2 regions of the Paenarthrobacter sp. 4246 genome follow, and region 1 is predicted to be linked to the other one. Evidence: predicted binding sites of a transcription regulator. Region 1 holds the regulator's gene; the other holds the start of a gene.

Region 1 (18,191 bases):
GGGTTTCCCAGCAGATCCGCGACATCGCTGAAGTCCCGGCCGTAGAAGTCATCACCACTGGCGCCGTTCACCTGATGAGCGCAGCCGCCGTGAAGGTAGGCCTTGCGGATGACCCCAACGCCGAGGACCTCAAGGATCTCGACGAAGCCCGCAAGCTGATCACAGCCCTCGCTGGCCTTGTTTCCGCAGCCGCCCCGGAAATCGGCTCCCAGCACGCCGGCCCGTTGCGCGATGGGCTTCGCTCTCTGCAACTGGCCTTCCGCGAGGCATCGCTGATTCCCGACGCTCCAGGCAAGGGCCCCGGCGAAAAGTTCACCGGTCCGGTGAACTAGCCGGCAACTGCCGCAGGTTTCAACGACGGCGGGTCGACCACATGTGGTCGACCCGCCGTCGTGCTTTCCTCCACTTGCGTGTCAGACGCAGGCGGCGCGTCGACGCAAGGAAGTCAGGACCAAGCCTGCAATACAGAGCACGACGCCTGCCGAACCGATGGCCGCGAATCCCGCTGAAGGACCCACGGCATCGATGAAAACGCCGGCCAAAGGGGCGCCCAGCGCAACGCCGGCCGTCAGAGCAGAGCCGTACCAGCCCATTGCTTCGCCGCGGCGTTCCTCGTCCACGAGGTCGGCGACCTTCTCCGACGACGCAGACAGGACGGGTGCGCACAACAAGCCCGGCAGGAGTGACAGGAAAGCCAGGGTCCAGGTGTCCTGGGCAAATCCCATGGGGATGGTCAGGGCGGCCATGCCCAGCAGCAGCAGCATGGGCGAAATGGAGCGCTTCATGGAGCCGTAGATCAGTCCGCCGATCACGGATGAGGCGCACCAGAAGAAGAACACGATGCCAATTTCATTCTCGTGCCCACCACGTTCCAGCAACCCGACGATGCTCACATCCGAGCCGCTGAGCACCATGCCTGAACCGGCCGCCACCGTGAAGAGAGCAGCCACGGATGCGGTGAACCACGTGAAATTCCTGGCGACACGGCTTCGGAGGGCGGCACTGCGCGAGGTTGAGGGCGCCATTTCCGATGCTGCTTCCTGGACATGGGCCGGCGCCGAGGCCACCATGGCCGCTTCAGCGGCAGCAAGATCCGCTGCGGCCCGGTCCGCGGACTCCTCCGGCGTGCAGGCCGCTTCGCTTCGCGTTGGCGGGTTGAACCACATGAGGAAAAGGCCAGCCACGGAGACCGAGATACCCACCGCAGTCAGGCCTATCGCCGAGTGACCGCTAGTGGCAACAATGGCTCCAACGGCCGGACCAATCATGAAGACGAGTTCCGTTGCGATGGAATCGAGGGCGAACGCAGACCTGCGCTGCTCCCCCTCCACCATGACGCCCAGCGACTGACGTACAACACTGAAGATCGGCAGGGTGAAGAGCCCGCCAACAAAGACCAACGGCAGAAGCCACTCATAAGATACATGCGGGACGATCGACCAGATCACGGTCTCGGAGACCACCGACGGGATCAGGGCCTTCCGCAGGCCCACCATATCCACCCTGCGGCCCCGCCACGGCGCGCCCAAGGCGATGCCAATGGTCATCACGGCCGCTGCTGCCCCTGCGGCTGCGTAGCCTTGGCCCAAAGTCAGGACGATGTGCAGGGTGAGGAGAACGCCGGCCGCGGAATGCGGAATACGGGCGATCATGCCCACCACCAGCAAGCGCCGGACAGGGCGGATGGACAGCATCTCCTTGTAGAGAGCGAAATTCACTGGCTAAATCCTCTTGTTCCCCCGGGGCAGACCGGGGAACCGGCTGCCGTTAGTGCAGCCCAGGCTCCTGCGCCGCACGCTGCAATTTCACTTCAATGGAGTCAACGCCCTCAGCGAAGGAATCCATCCGAGCCCACGCCTCATTGAGTTGCGCCACCAGCGTTTGAACCGCCACAGCGTCGAGTCCATCTTCCAGGAAGAGCACCACCCGCAACTCCGGACCCGAACCACCGCCGGACACCGTCCGCCCGTCGGCCGTCAGCGACGCAACGCCTGCGCCGGGCTGCGTCTCCAGCCGGCGCACGGTCCGGAAACCTGACACGGTTGAAGCGAGAGCAGACTCCAGTTGATCATCAAGGTATGACGGCGTCCAGTCCCGCTGTTGGGCGAGGGCCCACATGGCCGGGCGTCGGACCACGAACGTGAAGTCCGACCCTGGATCCAACACCAGCAACTGCGCACCCTCGGAGACTGCGGAAAGAGCAGCGCGGGCCGCGTAAACCGCCACGGGACGGGCTTCCCCATGCCAAGCTTCCAGTGCAGCCGCCGAGGTAAAGACAGGCATGGCTTTGCGACCATCGGGCGCTTTGAGTGTGACCAATGCCATATCCGCCTGCTTGTCAGCATGCAGCCCGTCAACGCCGACGGCTTCCTCTGCCAACTGCGCAACAACGGGAACAAACACCCGTGCAGTAGCCAGCGAGGCCACAACATCGGCCTCGGTTCCGGTGCCGTTGATCAACGCGGCAATCGCGGTGACGTAGCCGGCGTCGGCCGTTCCGTCGTCGTCCTCAAAGTTATGGATCCTGGCGTCGTCCCCACTAAGGCTCCTGCCTGCCCACGGTTGCCCGGCAGAGTCAGTCGCTCCCCCGGCCCCGGCCAGGGCGGCGGCAATGTGGCCCGGCAAGTGCCGGCTGCCTGCACCAGGGTGGCCTTGGCGACCTTGCGGGTGTCCGGCGTCGTGGGGCATCAGCGACGACCGGCAACGTCCAGGGCTTCGGGCAGCGTGAAGGCACCGGCATAGAGTGCCTTGCCCACAATCGCACCCTCGACGCCCAGCGGTACGAGTTCACGCAGGACTCGGAGGTCCTCAAGGCTGGAGATGCCTCCCGAGGCGACAACAGGCTTTCCGGTCTTCTCCACCATCTGCCGCAGCAATTCCACGTTGGGCCCCTGCAAGGTTCCGTCCTTGGTAACGTCCGTGACGACGTAGCGCGCGCAGCCGGCATCCTCAAGGCGGGCCAGGACTTCCCAAAGGTCGCCGCCCTCCTTGGTCCAGCCCCGCCCGGCAAGGGTGGTACCCCGGACGTCAAGTCCGACGGCGATCTTGTCACCGAAGCGGTCAATGGCCCTGCGGGTCCACTCGGGGTTCTCCAGCGCTGCCGTGCCAAGATTCACCCGCGCGACACCCAGTTCCAAGGCACGCTCCAACGATTCGTCATCGCGCAGGCCACCGGACAGCTCTATCTTGACGTTCAGTTGCTTCACTACCTCGCTGATGAGGTCCGCGTTGTTGCCGCGACCGAATGCGGCGTCGAGGTCCACCATATGAACCCATTCAGCGCCGGCATTCTGCCAGTTCAGGGCTGCTTCCAGAGGCGTTCCGTAGCTGGTCTCCGAGCCGGCCTCTCCTTGGAGGAGGCGGACCGCCTGGCCGTCAACGATGTCGACGGCGGGCAGGAGTTCCAGAACGGGCTGGGCAGAGGTGGTCATGTGGGTCCTTGGAGTTCGAGGTTTGACGCGGGTTCTTGGTGACCGGTTCAGTTACCGGGCAGCGTCAGGAGGTAGGCAGCCAGCAGGGACAACCCTGCCAGCATGTAGAAAGAGATGGAAACCCAGCGGGGCTTCTTCTGCTGATGGAAGGAAATACCGCCGCCCACCAGTACGCCGGCAAGGCCCATGAGGACAACAGACCACATCTAGGCGGCACCGCTTCCGGAGGTTTCCGCTCCTGAAGTGGCGGTCTTTCTCAGGCCGTCCACCCAGTTCCGCAGCAGGCGCGCCCCGGCGTCCCCCGACTTTTCCGGGTGGAACTGGGTAGCGCACAGTGGCCCATTTTCCACGGCGGCAATGAACCGTGCGCCGTGCTCGGACCACGTCACCTGCGGCGGGGCCATGCGAGGCTGCACAACATCGAAGTTCCATTCCTGCACACCGTACGAGTGCACAAAATAGAAACGCTCCTGCTCGACGCCGGCAAAAAGCTTGGAGCCTTCCGGCACATCCACAGTGTTCCATCCCATGTGCGGGACGACGGGAGCAGGCAGGAGCTCCACCTTGCCGGGCCACTCGGCCATGCCCTCGGATTCGGTGCCGTGTTCCACACCGGCTTCAAACAGAACCTGCAAACCAACACAGATGGCCAGCACAGGCCGGCCGCCGGCAACCCGGCGTCCGATCATCCGGATGGCATCCACGGCCTTAAGTTCCTTCATGACGGTCTCGAAAGCACCGACGCCGGGGACCACCAGGCCGTCGGCGTTGAGCACGTCTTCAGGCTTGGAGCTCAGCACTACATGGGCGCCGGCACGCTCCAGCGCCCTGACAGCCGAACGTACGTTACCCGAACCATAGTCGAGCACCGTGACGGTGGGCTTGCCTTCCGGGGACTCGGGCTTGACCGAAGCGATGGTGTCGGCCACTGCCCCGTCCTTCAGGACCTGACCGCTCACAATGCCCCCTTGGTGGAGGGGATGCCCTCGACCCTGGGATCAGATTCAACTGCAGCACGGAGTGCGCGGGCAAAGGCTTTGAATTGGGCTTCCACGATGTGGTGGGGATCACGGCCGGCGAGAACGTTCATGTGCAGGCAAATCCCGGCGTGCAGGGTGATGGCCTCAAAAACGTGGCGGGTCAATGAACCGGTGAAGTGACCACCAATCAAGTGGTACTCCTGGCCGGCCGGCTCTCCGCCGTGAACCAGGTAGGGGCGGCCGGAAACATCCACCACAGCGTGGGCAAGGGCCTCATCCAGAGGAACAGTGGCTTCGCCGAAGCGGCGGATGCCTGCCTTGTTGCCCAAAGCGGTGCGCAGCACCTCGCCAAAGGTGATGGCAACATCTTCGACAGTGTGGTGGGCGTCGATGTGGGTATCGCCGGTGGCCTTCACGGTCATGTCGATCAACGAGTGCTTGCACAGCGCCGTCAGCATGTGGTCGTAGAACGGAACCGAGGTGCTGATGTCCGAGACACCTGATCCGTCCAGGTTGATCTCCACCAGGACGGAGGATTCGCTGGTGGTGCGCTCCATGCGCGCGGTGCGGGCAGCGGACGGCGTGGCGCCGGTTTCGCTCATTGGGACGTCCTTATACACGAAGAGTGGGTTGGGTCTATGGACAAGTTTAGGCGGGCTGTGACGCCTGGCCGTCCAACAGCGCTTCCAGCGCCTCGAGGAAGGCCGTGGTTTCCGGTTCGGTGCCAGCAGTGACCCTGAGGTGGCCGGGAATCCCGACATCGCGGATCAGCACGCCGGCGTCAAGCAGGCCCTGCCAGATCGCATGAGGATCCTTGAGTCCGCCGAAGAAGACATAGTTGGAGTCCGACTCGGCAGGCTTCAGGCCCATGCGCAGGAGCTCGGTCACAATACGGTCGCGCTGGACCTTGATGTCCTCGACGTCCGCCATCAGGGCTTCCCTGTGGTTGAGCGCAGCCAGGGCGGTTGCCTGGGTAACAGCCGACAGGTGGTAAGGAAGGCGGACCAGCCGAATGGCATCCGTGACCTCGGGAGCTGCAGCCATGTAGCCAAGCCGGGCACCGGCAAGGGCAAATGCCTTGCTCATGGTGCGGGACACGATCAGACGCTCGCGTCCCGGCAACAAGGTCAGGGCGCTCGGGGTATTGTCGTGCGCGAACTCGTGATATGCCTCGTCCACGATCACTATTGCCTGACTGGCTTCGCCTGCCTCATATACGGCCTCAACGACATCCAACCCCAGACCTGTTCCCGTGGGATTGTTTGGCGAACACAGGAACACGATGTTGGCACCGGTCTCCCGGACCTGCGCAGCAGCGGAGGCAGCATCCAGGCCGTAGTCGTCAGCCCTGACTCCGCGGACGTATTCGGTATCCGTGCCGCTGGCAAGCAATGGGTACATTGAGTACGTGGGCGGGAATCCCAGTGCCTTCCGGCCAGGTCCGCCAAATGCTTGGAGGATCTGCTGCAGAACCTCATTGGATCCATTGGCTGCCCAGATGTTGTCCGGGGAAAGATTGTGGCCAAGATACTCGGCCAGCGACTGGCGAAGTTCCGTGAACTCCCGGTCCGGGTAGCGGTTGAGCCCTGTGGCCGCAGCAGCAACAGCCTCCGTGATGGCCGCCTGCACATCAGCCGGGACGCCATGGGTGTTTTCGTTGACATTGAGCAAAATGGGGACATCAAGCTGCGGAGCGCCATAAGGGCTCAGTCCACGCAGGTTGGTCCGGAGGGGTAGTCGGTCAAGTCGCTCAAGCTGGTCACTCACCACCACAGTTTAAGGGGCTGCCGGGACTGCCGACTAACTGTGACGCCGGAGGGCCGCCTCATGCGGAACGGAACCCGCTAGTTTGCGGGTACGAACAGCTGCTGACCGGGCTGGATCCGGCCGCCACGGAGGTCGTTGAGCTGGATGATCTCCGAAATGACATCGCGGGGATCCCGCTCGGGAGCAGCGGCGCCGGCGATACCCCACAGCGACTGTCCCGGCTGGACTGTAACGGTGACGGCGACAGGCGGCTGGAGTTGCGCCTGCGAGTCAGAGGCCTTGGCCGGTGACGTGATGAAGCCAGCCAGACTCAGCAGCGCAGCCACCAGCAGCATTGCCGGGATGCCGAAGAAGACCATCCGTCCCCGTCGGGTCAGGCGCAGACGCGCAGGCGCCTGGGTGGTGCGGAAATCAGCGAACGTAGTGATTGCGGACATGAGCTGAGCCCTTCTGAGCTATTGCCGTGCGCCGGATCCCGGTACATGGCTGCCAATTCTGTGCGTTCCCCTGCCCAACTCCGTCAGTTCGAACACTCCGTTCGAACATCCGGCGTCAGCATCAGGTTTATAGAACACATATTCGAACCTTGCTATGACATTTTTAGCACTTATCAACGAACGGTGTCGAGACTCGCTAGAACAAATGTTTGATAAACGCCTGTGGCTGCCCTACGTTTGAGTGAAGAAACAGCACTGTTTCAGTGGAACAGGAGGGTCTGACATTTTTTGCAGACCCGACGACCCCGGGCACACTTCGGGCGGAATGGAAAGGCATTGGCGAACATGGCAGCGAAAGCCACCGGCGGCGGGGCACCCCTGCGGAGCCAGCAGCCTCAAAAAACTCCCAAGAGCCTGACTGTCCGTCAGAAGAAGATCCTGGAAACCATCCAGCGGTCCGTCAATGACAACGGTTATCCGCCCAGCATGCGTGAAATTGGTGACACCGTGGGCTTGGCAAGCCTGTCGAGCGTTACGCACCAGCTCTCCCAGCTGGAGAAGCTTGGGTATCTCCGCCGCGATCCCAAACGCCCCCGGGCCATGGAAGTCCTCATGCCTTTGACCCTCGATGGCGGACCCATTCCGGGAGTGGAAGCACCCACTGCTCTCCGCAGCACGGGTGGCTTTGCCGTGACCGAGCTTGCCAGCGCCAGCGATACTGCCATGGTTCCGCTGGTCGGTCGTATCGCTGCCGGTGGGCCCATCCTTGCTGACCAGACAGTGGAGGACGTGCTTGCCCTGCCCCGGCAACTCGTAGGGCACGGCGAACTCTTCATGCTGAAGGTAGCCGGCGACTCGATGATCGATGCCGCGATCTGCGACGGCGACTGGGTAGTTGTCCGCAGGCAGAACGATGCCATCAACGGAGACATCGTTGCCGCCCTGCTGGACGACGAAGCAACGGTCAAAACTTTCCGCCAGCGCGATGGGCACACGTGGCTTCTTCCGCAGAACACCCAGTACGAACCCATCCTTGGCGACCAGGCCACCATCATGGGCAAGGTCGTGTCGGTCCTGCGTTCCCTCTAGGAGGCTTTGGCTGGCCCCAGGCGCTCCAGCACGCCCCGCACCACGGTTCTATCCGTCGTCGCCCAGAACGGCGGCAGGGCTGCCCTGAGGAAGCCCCCGTACCGCTCTGTTGAGAGCCTGGAGTCAAGGACCGCCACAACCCCTTTGTCTCCCGTGGAACGGATGAGCCGGCCAGCCCCTTGGGCCAGACGGATGGCAGCGTGCGTTGCTGACACGGCCATGAATCCGTTCCCACCCGACTGTGCCACGGCACGCGATCGGGCCGTCATCAACGGGTCATCCGGACGCGGGAACGGGATTCGGTCTATAACCACAAGGCGGCACGAACCACCGGGCACATCCACACCCTGCCACAGCGACATCGTGCCGAAGAGGCAGGTATCGGGCTCGTCAGCGAACTGCTTCACCAGTGCTGCCATGGTGGATTCACCCTGACAGAGAATACTGACGTCGAGACGGAGTCTCATGGCATCGGCGGCCTCCTCAGCCGCCCGCCGCGACGAGAAAAGACACAGCGCTCCCCCACCGGAGGCGCGGATGAGGTCTTCCAACTCATCCAGGGCCTCAGGCGAAGTTCCGCGGCCGGGCTTGGGCAAGTGCTTGGCCACGTAGAGCACACCCTGCTTGGGGTAATCGAAGGGCGAGCCGACATCAATCCCGGTCCAGCTTGGTGCTCCATCGCCAATCAGTCCAAGGCCGCCTGCAGCCGGTTCGAAAGCCGAGCCGATGGCCAGAGTAGCGGAAGTTAACACCACCGTGTGATCGGCAAAGAGACCTTCACGCAAGCGTCCCGCCACACTCAGGGGTGCAATGTTGATCAAGGCCGGAGCGGTCTCGTCTGGTTGAGAGTATCCCTGCTGGGGATCGAACGTGCTGTTGCGGGAAAACCACACCACTTCCCGGTTCTCCTTGGCCGCGAGCATCCGCTCGCAAAGCTCAAGAATGAGCATGAGCCGTGAGCGAGCAAGTTGCCTGCCGCCGTCGACCGCGTTGGAAGATTCCGTCTTCGAATCCGACAATGCTGCGCGTGTGGCTTCCCTCAGTTGGTCCAAACAGTCGAGCTGTTCGTCATTGAGCCCGTTGGGCAAAAGACCGTTGGGCACGCCCGCTATGGCCATATCCAAGCGATCGGCCGCCGCATTGAGGGCATCCACGGTGATGGCGGTGTGCTTGCGTGCGCTCGACGCCGCCGCATGAACCATGGCCACGGACAACTGGCCTGACACCGCGCCCGTCACCCGGTCCTGCAGTTCGTGGGCCTCATCGACTACCACGACGTCGTATTCGGGCAGCACAGCCAGCCCTTCGAAGGCACTGACGGCCAGCATGGCGTGGTTGGTGACCACGACGTCGGCCTCGCCTGCGCGGGACCGGGCCAACTCACTGAAGCACTCCTCGGCGAGGGGACATTTCTGCGCGCCGAGGCACTCCATGGACGTCACGGACACTTGCCGCCAAGCGCGGTCCGTGACGCCGGGCATGAGTTCGTCACGGTCGCCGGTAGTGGTCTTTTCGGCCCATTCGCGAAGCCGGACCACTTCCTTGCCCAGCTGTGATTGCGGTCCCCCCATGGACGCAGCAAAGTGCGGGACACTGGTGTCCTCGCCCAGGGAAAACAGCTGTCCCTCGGACGGTTCCTCACTGGGGAACCCGCCTTCGAGTTTTTGCCGGCAGACGTAGTTCGCCCTGCCCTTGACGAGCGCCACGTTGACGGGGCGTTCAAGGGCTGGGTTGATGGTCTCCAACAGCCGGGGAAGGTCCCGGCCAACAATCTGCGTTTGGAGTGCCAAGGTGGCGGTGGACACCAAAGTCGGTTTGTCGCTGTCCATCGAATGCGCGATCAACGGAATCAGGTACGCCAAGGACTTACCTGTTCCCGTTCCCGCCTGGACCAGCAGGTGCTCTCCGGTCTCGATAGCCCTGGTGACATACTTGGCCATCTCGTGCTGGCCGGCACGGCTTTGACCGCCCATGCCGGCAACAGCCCGGTCCAACAACTCGAGGGTGGTCTTCTCCCCCAACGACTCGACGGCGTCTGCCGCCACCTTCTCAACCATTGGTGACGAACGGCTCCAGTTCGGCTGCCAGTCCTTCGCGGACCATGACAACAACGCGGGTCCCGTTTTCCTCGTGCTCAAGGGTGAGGATTTCCGAGTCGGAGCTGTGCAGTTTACTGATCATTTCGCCACGGTCGTAAGGAATGAGCAGCTCCAGGCGTACGCCCGGCCGGGGAATGGACTGGCTGATGTCTTCCAACAACTCAGCAATGCCCTGGCCCGTGCGCGTGGAGACCACCGCGTGGCGGGGTTCCTTCTGCTTGAGGCGTTCCACCACGAAGGGGTCCGCGACATCAACCTTGTTCAGGACGATGATCTCGGGCACCTTGCGGGCATCCACCTCCGTGAAGACAGCCCGGACAGCAGCAATCTGGCCTTCGGGATCAGGATGCGAGGCGTCCACTACGTGCAGGATCAGGTCTGCGTCCGCCACTTCTTCCAAGGTGGAGCGGAAGGCTTCAATCAGCTGGGTCGGCAACGAACGGACAAACCCCACAGTGTCCGCCAAGGTGTAGCCGATGCCATCCGGCGTTTGGGCTTTACGGACGGTGGGATCCAAGGTGGCGAACAGGGCGTTCTCCACCAGCACACCAGCGTCAGTGAGGCGGTTCAGGAGCGAGGACTTGCCGGCGTTCGTGTATCCGGCGATTGCGACGGAAGGAACGGCATTACGACGGCGGTTGGCGCGCTTGGTCTCGCGCGCCGGCTTCATCGCGGCGATCTCACGGCGAAGCTTGGCCATGCGGGTGCGGATGCGACGACGGTCCAGTTCGATCTTGGTTTCACCAGGACCACGCGAACCCATGCCGGCACCAGCCCCACCCACCTGGCCACCGGCCTGGCGGGACATGGAGTCACCCCAACCACGGAGGCGCGGGAGCAGGTACTCGAGCTGGGCAAGTTCAACCTGGGCTTTGCCTTCACGGCTCTTGGCGTGCTGGGCGAAGATGTCCAGGATCAGCGTGGTGCGGTCCACTACCTTGACCTTGACAATGTCCTCAAGGCCACGGCGTTGGGAAGGAGCCAGCTCGGTGTCCACCACTACGGTGTCCGCACCGGTCGCGGCAACGATGTCCTTGAGCTCCTGGGCCTTGCCCGACCCCAGGAAGGTCCCTGGGTCCGGCTTCGTTCGCCGCTGCACCAAACCGTCAAGTACTTCCGAACCGGCAGTCTCTGCCAAGGCAGCGAGTTCGCGGAGCGAATTTTCTGCGTCGGCCAGTGTCCCTTCGGTCCAGAGTCCGGCCAGGACAACGCGCTCAAGGCGCAGCTGCCGGTATTCGACCTCGGTGACGTCTTCGAGTTCCGTGGACAAGCCAGCCGTACGGCGCAGTGCACGGCGCTCGGCCAGGTCTTCCTGGTCACCGTCGTAGATGCTGTGTTCCTGGTCAAGCGTGGAAATGGCCTGCGCCTTGCCGAACACACCACCGGCATCGTCGTTATCGGATGCCTGCGCAGGTACATCCTTGGAAAGAATCCGGTCGATTACGGCCTGGATTTGTTCAGGACTCATGTCCTGGGCGTCGGAATCGGATCCGGAGTGCTTCTGGGTGGTCATGGTCTCCTTAGACTGTTCGGCTATTCCAGAATAGTGCTGTTTGCTGTTCGATGGGGCGGTATTCGCGCTGGGCTGACGGGCATGGGCCAAAGAGGGCCTCCTGTGCTGAACGGCCGCCCGTGGAATGGACGGCGGTTGCTGTGATCTGGCGTGGTGGGATCCGCGCGGAGGTTCCTGGCCATCTGGAGATTGCACTGCCGGCTTATCTGGAGCCGCACAAGATGCTGGCGGTTCAGTGGGCTGGGCTGGATGGTGTGATCTTCAAGACATCCGTGATCGGAAACGCGGGTCAACGGAAATGCCGGTGGGACCTGCCTGGCGGAAAGATCGGGGCTTGGCAGAACTGCCAAGGACCGGGCTGCATCGCGGGGCGGTGCCGTGTGACGCCTGAGTACTCAGGCGGGCTGCGGCGTTATTACTCGAAGATCAAGAACATGCGTTTCACACTATCATCCAATGTCAAGCCGCCCCTGGGGACAGGCAGTTTCCCATGGCGCCGATAGCCAACTAATCTGGCAAATTATGGAGTCTGCACACTATTTCACCGCCCAACCGGCCGGACCGTTCACCCGAAAGCCACTCACGGTGGAACTCGCTGGAGCCACACGCCACTTGCAGACCTCCTCCGGCATCTTCAGCCCCGACGGAGTGGACAAGGGCACTGCCATACTCTTCTCCGAAGTTCCGCCGCCTTCACCGCAGGGAAACTTGTTGGACATCGGCTGCGGCTGGGGTCCCATTGCTTTGACGTTGGGGCTGATGGCGCCCCACGCCAAGGTGCACGCTGTGGACGTCAACGAGCGCTGCGTCACGCTGACCAATGAGAACGCGGCTGCCTTGGGCCTGGACAACGTGACGGCGAGCCTGCCACACGAGGTAGACCCCGCCGTCGAGTTCGACACCATCTGGTCCAACCCGCCCATCCGCATCGGCAAGGACGAGCTGCACAGCCTGCTGCTTACGTGGTTGCCACGGCTGGCCCCGGGAGGAAACGCTTGGCTGGTGGTTCAAAAGAACCTTGGTTCCGACTCCCTCCAGCGGTGGCTCGCCGGCGAGCTGGACAAGAGCTACTCCGTGGGCCGGGAGAGCACGTCCAAGTCCTTCAGGATCATTCGGGTCAGGAAAGCGTCCCAGTAGCCACGATCACGGCCGGGCCGCTGAGCTCTACATGCTCACGGCCGCCTGCACCGGGGAAGAACTTAACACCCACGACGCCGCCCGGCACGTTGACGTGCCAGTCGTTCGGCGCTGTGTTGCCGGCCCAATGACGAATGGCGACGGCGGCAGCGCAGGCTCCTGTGCCGCATGATTGGGTCTCCCCTACGCCGCGCTCATGGACGCGCATGGTGATGGTGCCGACGCCGTCTTCAACCAACGGTTCGGCCGGAACAACGAATTCAACGTTGGTCCCGTTGACAGGCTTGGGATCGACCACCGGCGCCTTGAACAACTGCGTGGCCGACAACTCCTTGAGTTCGGCCAAAGCAACCACAGTGTGGGGATTGCCCATGCTGACTGAGAGGCCGGGACGGGCTACCTCCAGGCCGTCCGCGCTGACCAGCGCGTCCATGGCCTTGCTGGTGGCTTCCTTGGGGAAGATGAACTCCCACGGGCCCATGTCCACGGCGTAACCGTTGGCCGTACGGACCACTTTCTTGACCCCGCCACGGGTGCCGATGGTCAAGGTTTCGCCCGGGCCAAGATCCACCAATTTTTCGGCAATCAAGAAGTGCACGAAGACGCGGACGCCGTTGCCGCACATCTCCGAGAGGGAACCATCACCATTGCGGTAATCCATGAACCATTCGGCGTCTGGATCCTTCTCCAGGAGGTCCCGGCCCTCCGGAAGGAACCGCGACGGAACAGCCCGGATAAGGCCGTCTCCACCAATGCCTACGTGGCGGTCGCACAAGTGGGCGACCTGCTCCGGGCTGATCTCGTGGGCATCGCCGGGGTCGGCAATCAGGACGAAGTCGTTGCCCGTTCCATGGCCCTTGGAAAACGTCAGACCGGCAAGGCTTGAGGCGGTCACGGTAGCACCGGCAGCTGCGGACTGCTGGGCGGGAACTGCAGGGGTTTCATCCATGCCACTAGGCTACCTTCCACGCTGGTTCGGCCAGAAATCAGGCCTGCGGGCTTGAAGCGGTGGCGACGGCCTGGGCCGCGAGGTCGGGATCCTGCCAGTCAAGCCAGGTGATCCGGGGGTCGGCCCTGAACCAAGTGAGCTGACGCCTGGCGAACTGCCTGGTGGCCACGATGGTTTCCTCAGACGCGGCAGCGACGTCGGTTTGCTGGTCCAGGACCCTCAGGAACTGCGCGTACCCCAGGGCGCGGGACGCGGTCTTGCCCTGCCTGAGCCCTGCAGCATCAAGCCGTTCAACCTCGTCCAGCAGACCATCCTCCACCATCCGATGGACCCTATGTGCCAACCGTTCCCTCAGGACCTCACGGTCCACTGACAGGCCGATCTGCACTGCCGGCTGAAAATACTCGCGTTGCGGCATGAACGAACTGAAAGGGCGTCCGGTGAGCTGGTGCACTTCAAGGGCCCGGATCACCCGCCGCGCGTCCCCCAAACGGGCTGCCGACACGGGATCAACGACTTCAAGCCGTGTCCGCAGCGGCGCGAGGCCGTGCGCGTCATACTCTTCTTCCAGCGCCTTACGGATGACGGTGTCGGTGCCGGGGAACTCCAGGACATCCAGTGCGGCACGGACGTACAGACCGGATCCCCCTACCAGGATGGGGCGTTTCCCGCGGGAACGTATTTCCCCAATGGCTCTACGGCAGTCTGCCTGGAAGTCCGCAACACTTGCCTCCTGGGAGACATCCATGGTGTCCAGCAGGTGATGGGGAACGCCCTTGCGCTCTTCCACGCTGATCTTGGCCGTTCCGATGTCCATCCCGCGATAGAACTGCAGGGCATCCGCGTTGATGACCTCACCGTTCAAGGCGAGGGCCAGGTTGACGCCCAGGTCCGACTTGCCGGAACCAGTGGGTCCAACCACTGCAATGACGGGCAGGGAAGCGTCCTTGGTGGAGGTAGGCACGAGGATCCTGGTCCGACGTCAGGCGCGACGAGCCGGCAACGACGGCATGCCCAAGGACACCCCGGCCTTGCTCGAGGCCAAACCCGGTGCAGGGACACCGCAGGACTCTGCTTGGGAACGATCCCAAGCGTCGCCGGCACGGGATCGGCGCAATACATAGTCGCCAGCGGTAGCCGGATCCGCCACAAGATGGAAAGCAGCAGCCTCCGTGATCGTGACTGTCACAAAGTCTCCGGGACGGGGAGTATCTGCACCGGACGGCACGGAGAAGTGCACCAGGCGCTGATCCTTGGAACGACCGGATAAGCGGTGGGTTTCCTCGGCTTTACGCCCCGACTGGGCCGTCACCAGCACTTCAACTGTCCGGCCCAGCTGCTTGGCATTCTCCTCAGCGGCAATGCGGTCCTGGAGGGCCGTCAGCCTTTCGAAACGCTCCTGCACCACATCCTTCGGAAGCTGCTCCGGCAAGTCTGCGGCCGGCGTGCCGGGCCGTTTGGAGTACTGGAAGGTGAAGGCTGAGGCGAAACGGGACTTCTCCACGACATCCAGGGTCGCCTGGAAATCCTCTTCAGTTTCGCCTGGGAACCCGACGATGATGTCCGTGGTGATGGCTGCGTTGGGAATCCGATCACGAACCTTGTCCAGAATCCCGAGGAATCGGCTGGATCGATAGGAACGCCGCATGTCTTTGAGGACTTTGTCTGAGCCGGACTGCAAAGGCATGTGCAATTGCGGCATGATGTTGGGCGTCTCAGCCATGGCGTCGATGACGTCATCGGTAAAGGCTGCGGGGTGCGGGCTGGTGAAGCGAACGCGTTCCAAGCCCTCGATTTCACCGCACGCGCGCAAGAGTTTGGAGAAAGCCTGCCGATCCCCGAACTCCACGCCATACGAGTTGACGTTCTGGCCGAGGAGAGTCACTTCCACAGCGCCATCATCCACGAGCGCCTGGATCTCAGCGAGGATTTCTCCGGGGCGTCGGTCCCTCTCCTTGCCGCGGAGCGAAGGCACAATGCAGAACGTGCAGGTGTTGTTGCAGCCCACGGAGATGGAAACCCACCCCGCATAAACAGAATCCCGTTTAGTGGGAAGAGTTGACGGGAAAACATCCAGAGACTCGAGGATCTCAAGTTGCGCTTCATTGTTATGCCGGGCGCGGTCCAGCAGGGCAGGCAGCGCGCCAACGTTGTGGGTGCCAAACACGGCGTCAACCCACGGCGCCTTCTTGACGATGGTTTCCCGGTCCTTCTGGGCCAGACAGCCACCTACGGCAATCTGCATGCCGGGGTTCGCCGCCTTGACCTGCCTGAGTTGGCCGAGATTGCCGTAGAGCTTGTTGTCCGCATTCTCCCGAACAGCGCAGGTGTTGAAGACCACCACGTCAGCGAGCTCACCCTCCGCAGGCACGTAACCCGCGTCCTCCAGGAGTCCCGCCATGCGCTCTGAATCATGGACGTTCATCTGGCAGCCGAACGTGCGGACCTGATAGGTCCGGGGCTCAGCCGAAGGAGTGGCGGAAACTGTTGGGGAAGGAATGGTCAAACTCACTACTCAAGGGTACCGGCTTCTGCCAGCACCTCACCGACGATCCTGAAGGCCATGGAGGGGGCGTAGCCCTTCCGTGCCAGCATCGACGCCAGACGACGGGTGTACTTGTCCCGTTCCGCGCGATCAGCCAGATCGACGCCGGGACGCAGCTTGCGTTGAACAAGCTCACGAGCAGCCACTTCTTCATCCTGATCGCTGAGCTGCGACAGTGCTTCTTCGGCTGCGTCCAGTTCGATTCCCTTGTCCGTCAGTTCGCGGCGAAGTGCGCCTTTAGCTAGCTTCTTGCTCTGCGAACGGCTGCGGACCCACATCCTCGCAAACTCAGCATCATCAATCAGCTGAACCTCTTCAAACCGGTCCAGGACTGCCTCGGCCACGTCCTCGGGCACATTGCGTTCCGCGAGCTTGCGGGAAAGCTGGAGCCGGCTCCGCGGCGCCATCGTCAACTGCCTCAGGACGATGGCACGCGCCACGGACTCGGGATCAGGCTCGGGATCGGCGGATACGGACGACTCCGGATCCGGCCCTTTCCTAACCGTCAACGGCCTTCAGCTTTGGGGAGTCTTCCTCCGGCTTGACGCCAACGCCAAGCTTTTCCTTGATCAAGCGCTCCAGCTCCTGGGCGAGCTCAGGGTTATCCCGGAGGAACCGCCGCGAGTTCTCCATGCCCTGACCCAGCTGATCGCCATCATAGGTGAACCAAGAGCCCGATTTCTTGATGATGCCGTGCTCGACGCCCATATCAATGATGCCGCCCTCACGGGAGATGCCCTGGCCGTAAATAATGTCGAATTCAGCAATCTTGAAGGGCGGCGCCATCTTGTTCTTGACGATCTTGGCCTTGGTGCGGTTACCTACGGAGTCCGCGCCTTCCTTCAAGGTCTGGATACGACGGACGTCGATACGCACCGAAGCGTAGAACTTCAGGGCCTTACCACCGGTGGTGGTTTCCGGGGAGCCGAAGAAGACACCGATCTTCTCACGCAGCTGGTTGATGAAGATCGCTGTGGTTTTGGTCTGGCTGAGCCTGCCGGTGATCTTACGCAGGGCCTGGCTCATCAGGCGGGCCTGCAGACCCACGTGTGAGTCACCCATTTCGCCTTCGATTTCAGCACGGGGTACCAACGCGGCCACAGAGTCGATGACGACGATGTCCAGGGAGCCGGAACCTACCAACATGTCCATGATCTCCAAGGCCTGCTCGCCGGTATCCGGCTGCGAGACCAAGAGTGCATCGGTATCCACTCCGAGCTTTGCAGCGTAGTCCGGGTCCAGGGCGTGCTCGGCGTCGATGAAGGCCGCAATGCCGCCGGCACGCTGGGCACTGGCAACGGCGTGCAGCGCAACGGTGGTCTTACCCGAGGATTCCGGTCCGTAGATTTCCACCACACGGCCACGGGGCAGGCCGCCAATGCCAAGGGCGATGTCCAGGGCGATGGAGCCGGTAGGGATGACCTCGATGGGAGCCCGGGTGTCATCACCCAGGCGCATGATGGATCCTTTGCCGAACTGCTTGTCGATCTGGGCAAGCGCTGCTTCGAGCGCCTTCTCACGATCCGGGGTTGCCGCCATGGTTCACACCTCTGATGCTTTCTCGCTGTGGAGTGGCCCTAAGGGCCGCTTTCCTGTCATGTCAGACGCTATTACGACGTGCTGACATTTTTATGAGCCGAATCCGGCTATGTGGACAACCGGGCAATCCGGATGCTCGGAAATGCGGCCTTCGGGATCAATTTTCCTCTCACAGGAGCATATCCCCATCCGAACAGATATTCGAACAATGGTCCGGCGTGTCCCCTGCCAAGACAGCAGTGCGGCGCTCAGTTGGAAGCCGGTTTGATGTCCCGCCCCAGCCTGCGTTCGGCGGGAACGTCCTGCACTTCGCACACAGCCAACCACACCTCGCGGGGCTGGTAGCCGGAGGCCAGGGCCTCAACGGCAGTGCGCCCACCCACGCCTGCGAGTACCAAGGAGCCGGCGAGGACCCGGGAATAGCCTGCCCCGAACTCATCGTCCATCAATCGCCAAAAGTCACTTGCCCTCACGGATAGAGTCTCTCATGGAGCCGGACTCTAGAATGGTTGCCATGAGCAATCCTCTCCAGAGCACGCCCGGTCAGGCCGTGCCAGGCGACGCCGTAGACGACGCCCTCCAGCAGGTGGAACACCAGCTGAGCCTGCTCTGGCGCCGGGCCCGGTCAATCTCCCATCAATTGTCGCGCCAGGTCCACCCGGACATGGAACCGGCCGCCTACGGGCTGCTGACCGTCATCCGGAG
Region 2 (3,793 bases), on a different contig from region 1:
GCCGATAGCCAGGCCGGAGAAGCGGACCTTGGTGCTGAACATTTCACCGTAGAAGGATGGCCATACTGCGTTGGCAGCGGCGTACCCGAAGGAGAAGAACAGCACGGACACCAGGAACATCAGGGGCACCACGCCGGATTCCAGAGTCAGCAGGAACACTGGGGTCATGATGGCGCTGGCGAAAGCTCCATAGATAAAGACGGGCTTCCGGCCGATCTTGTCCGCGAGCATGCCGAACAGCGGCTGGGTTCCGAGGGCCACCACATTGGCTACGACCACCAGCCACAGGGTGATGGTGCTGTTGACCCCGGCGACGTCCTGGGCGTACTTGATGGCGAGCGTTCCGAACACGGTGCTCACTGCGGCGATGAAGGCACAGCAGACGACGCGCAGGACATCGCGCCAGTGCAGGCGGAGCAGATCGGCAACAGGGAGCTTGGAGATTTCGTTGTTCTTCTTGGCTTCGGCGAAGGCCGGGGGCTCGTGCAGCGTGCGGCGGATAAAGAACGCCACCAGAACCACCACGGCGCTGAGCCAGAACGGGATGCGCCACCCAATGCCGTATTTGATCTCGTCAGGCAGGGCCACCACAGGAATGAAGACCAGCGCTGCCAGGATCTGGCCGCCCTGTGTACCGGTGAGGGTCCACGAGGTGAAGAACGAGCGGCGGTTGTCCGGAGCGTGCTCCAGGGTCATGGACGAGGCTCCTGCCTGCTCGCCGGCAGCGGAGAGGCCCTGGCAAAGACGGGCCAGAACAAGCAGGACGGGAGCCCACCAGCCGATGGTCTTGAAGTCGGGGAGGCAGCCGATCACAAAGGTAGCTGCACCCATCAGGACCAAGGTGAACATGAGCACCTTCTGCCGGCCGATCCTGTCACCGAAGTGGCCGAGGATCACGGCGCCCACGGGGCGGGCAACATAGGCGAAGCCGAAGGTCGCGAAGGACATGATGGCCGCGTTGGCATCGGCGGACGGGAAGAACACGTGGGGGAAGATCAGGGCCGCGGCCGAGCCGAAGATGAAGAAGTCGTAGTACTCGACGGCGCTGCCCAGGAAGCTGGCAAGCGCGGCTTTCTTAGGGGTTCCGGCGGCGGTTTCAGTGCCTGGCGTCGCTGACGGCATTGTTTGGCTCATGGGTGGTTCCTTCTGTGACGACGATGTCGCGGATCTGGCTTCTGTGGGGAGACCCAAGCGAGGTGCGGCCGGTCAAATCCCATACAAGTAACCACATGGTGAGAGCTACTTGTGCAATACAGCAATAGTGGCTGTGAGTGGGGTCACTTGTCAAGAGATGTCGCCACCATCTAGAAATAGCTCTCACTATGTGAGAGCATCGAGCTATGAGTGTGAAAGAGGACACAAAGACCGACATGGTCGGCAAGGCACTGAGCTTGTTGGTGCTACTGGGCGACGAGCCACGAGGCGCCAGTGCGGCGGATCTTGCGAGGAGTGCCGGGCTGCCATTCAGCACCACGTACCGCCTGCTGGGCTCGCTGACACGCGATGGCTTTGTGGATTACGAGCCCGATGGGCGCCGGTACCACCTGGGCTTGCGCGTCTTCCAGCTCGGCCAGCGCGTATCGAACCATCATGGCTTCGCCGCCACTGCGCTGCCTGTCTTGCAGCGCGTTACCGAGCGCACGCATGAGGCCACTATCCTCTCCGTTCGCGATGGCAACCACCATCTGACGGTGAACAAGGTGGATGGCCCCAAGACCTTTCGCGTCACCAGCGACCCCGGCCATCTCGGGGCGCTGCACACGACATCAGTCGGCAAGGCAATTGTGGCTTTCGAGGAAGAGATCGAGCGGAAGCACCTCCTGGAGGAACTTCCCCTGGATCCCCTCACGGAGCGCTCCATTACCGACCGCGACGCCTTCCGCGCGGAGATCGAGCAGGTCCGCCGGCAGGGCTATGCGGTGATGGACGAAGAGAATGAGATCGGCATGCGCGCCGTCGCTGTTCCCGTCCTCAACTCGCAGGGCCACGCCTTCGCCTCGGTGGCCGTCGCCGTGCCGGTCTTCCGCCTCACCATGGAAGAGCTCATCGCGCACGTACCCACCCTGCAGGAGGCTGCGGCTGAACTCGCGGCCCGCCTGCCCCAGCGCTAGTTCGTTGTGAGGCCTGCTCTGCGCCCCAAATGCTCGAAATACCGCGCAGAGCAGGCCTCGCAACGCACCCAGGCACCATTGCCAAACAAGGCAAATGTTCGCGATAAGAACAAGCGTGCGGAATATGAACACTTGTAGTAATCTAAAGAACACCCGGTCCGGCGGCGCCCCGAGAAGGCGCCGAAAGACCGCGGTGCTGAAGTCAAAGGAGCTTTAGGATGAGCAACCGAGCCGAGTCCGTTCTGGTGGGCCTCATAGGTGAAGGCGTCATGCCCTCGCTCACGCCGCCCATGCACGAACGCGAAGCCGACGTGCAGGGCCTTCGCTTGCTGTACCGCCCCATCGACCTGCTGGAACTCGTGTTGCCGGCCACCGCCGTCGGGGATCTCCTGACCGCAGCCCAGCGCATGGGCTACAACGGCCTCAACATCACGCACCCCTGCAAGCAGCTGGTGCTGGAGCATCTTCATGAAATTTCCGACGACGCCCGTCGCCTGGGTGCTGTCAATACAGTCCTGATTCAAAATGGTCGGCTGATCGGCCACAACACCGACTTCTCCGGCTTCGGCTCGGCGCTCGCCGACGGACTCCCTGGGGCGACGCTGGACCGCGTGGTCCAGTTGGGCGCAGGCGGCGCCGGCTCGGCCGTGGCCTACGCGCTCCTCACGGCCGGTGTGAGCACGCTGGACCTCGTGGACATGGACCCTAACCGCGCTGCCGAACGTGCCGCAGAGCTCGGCGGGCTCTTCCCCGAAGCCACCGTCACGCCGCGAAGCACCGAGGAGTTGAGCCAGATCATGCCCCAGGCCGACGGGTTGGTGCACTGCACCCCCATCGGCATGGCGGCCCACCCCGGCCTTCCCCTGGACATCGAACTACTGGAACCGCGCCACTGGGTGGCGGATATCGTGTACCGCCCCATCGAGACGCAGCTGGTTCGGGAAGCGCGCGCCAAGGGCTGCGAAGTCCTCGACGGCGGTCGGATGGCGGTCGGCCAGGCGGCCGACGCCTTCCAGCTCATCACTGGACGCGAAGCCAACCGTGAACGGATGCGGGCACACTTCCTGGAGCTGATCGCCGTTGAAGATGCCGCAGCCCCCGAGCTTGCGAAGGCTGCCCACTGATGCGCACCGGAATCGCCACGGTCTGCCTCTCCGGCACCCTGAAGGAGAAGATGCAGGCCTGCGCCATTGCGGGCTTTGACGGCATCGAGATCTTCGAGCAGGACCTTGTGACCTCGCCGCACAGCCCGGAAGAAGTCCGGAAAATGGCGGCGGACCTGGGGTTGGGCTTGGATTTGTACCAGCCGTTCCGCGATTTCGACGGCGTCACTCCGGACTTGCTGAAGGCCAACCTCAAGCGCGCCGAGGCCAAGTTCAACCTGATGGAACGCCTTGGCATGGACACCATCCTGGTGTGCTCCAATGTCGCCACGGCAACCATCGACGACGATGCCCTTAGGGCAGGGCAACTGGCTGAACTCGCCGACCTTGCGGGGGCCCACGGCGTCAGGGTTGCTTACGAAGCCCTGGCCTGGGGCAAGTACGTCAACGACTACGAGCACGCCTACCGCCTGGTTGAAATGGTGGACCACCCCAACCTGGGCACCTGCCTGGACTCCTTCCACATCCTCTCCCGTGACTGGGACACGGCGCCCATCGAGGACATCAACGCGGAGAAGA

What was found. Region 1 encodes LexA, which represses DNA repair genes until DNA is damaged. Its sites were predicted from a motif close to TCGAACANNTGTTCGA; they were not measured.
Region 2: ABIE35_RS13750 (shikimate dehydrogenase) is a predicted target of LexA. The motif match lies at 2,217-2,232, and genes of this name have one in related genera.

What each region holds. Positions count from the first base shown of each region.
Region 1 is NZ_JBEPOP010000014.1:65,889-84,079, reverse strand. Features, by position in the region: gene ABIE35_RS20750 (DUF1844 domain-containing protein) at 1-332, shown strand, start outside; gene ABIE35_RS20745 (MFS transporter) at 414-1,718, opposite strand; gene ABIE35_RS20740 (SseB family protein) at 1,768-2,688, opposite strand; gene priA (bifunctional 1-(5-phosphoribosyl)-5-((5-phosphoribosylamino)methylideneamino)imidazole-4-carboxamide isomerase/phosphoribosylanthranilate isomerase PriA) at 2,688-3,431, opposite strand; gene ABIE35_RS20730 (CG2302 family histidine operon protein) at 3,479-3,637, opposite strand; gene hisH (imidazole glycerol phosphate synthase subunit HisH) at 3,638-4,390, opposite strand; gene hisB (imidazoleglycerol-phosphate dehydratase HisB) at 4,387-5,013, opposite strand; gene ABIE35_RS20715 (histidinol-phosphate transaminase) at 5,060-6,178, opposite strand; gene ABIE35_RS20710 (LysM peptidoglycan-binding domain-containing protein) at 6,256-6,615, opposite strand; gene lexA (transcriptional repressor LexA) at 6,961-7,704, shown strand; gene ABIE35_RS20700 (ATP-dependent DNA helicase) at 7,701-9,761, opposite strand; gene hflX (GTPase HflX) at 9,754-11,316, opposite strand; gene ABIE35_RS20690 (class I SAM-dependent methyltransferase) at 11,839-12,453, shown strand; gene dapF (diaminopimelate epimerase) at 12,434-13,402, opposite strand; gene miaA (tRNA (adenosine(37)-N6)-dimethylallyltransferase MiaA) at 13,440-14,366, opposite strand; gene miaB (tRNA (N6-isopentenyl adenosine(37)-C2)-methylthiotransferase MiaB) at 14,385-15,914, opposite strand; gene ABIE35_RS20670 (regulatory protein RecX) at 15,914-16,456, opposite strand; gene recA (recombinase RecA) at 16,446-17,486, opposite strand; gene ABIE35_RS20660 (DUF3046 domain-containing protein) at 17,735-17,959, opposite strand; gene ABIE35_RS20655 (MarR family winged helix-turn-helix transcriptional regulator) at 18,001-18,191, shown strand, end outside.
Region 2 is NZ_JBEPOP010000006.1:313,832-317,624, forward strand. Features, by position in the region: gene ABIE35_RS13740 (MFS transporter) at 1-1,134, opposite strand, end outside; gene ABIE35_RS13745 (IclR family transcriptional regulator) at 1,341-2,111, shown strand; gene ABIE35_RS13750 (shikimate dehydrogenase) at 2,330-3,235, shown strand; gene ABIE35_RS13755 (bifunctional sugar phosphate isomerase/epimerase/4-hydroxyphenylpyruvate dioxygenase family protein) at 3,235-3,793, shown strand, end outside.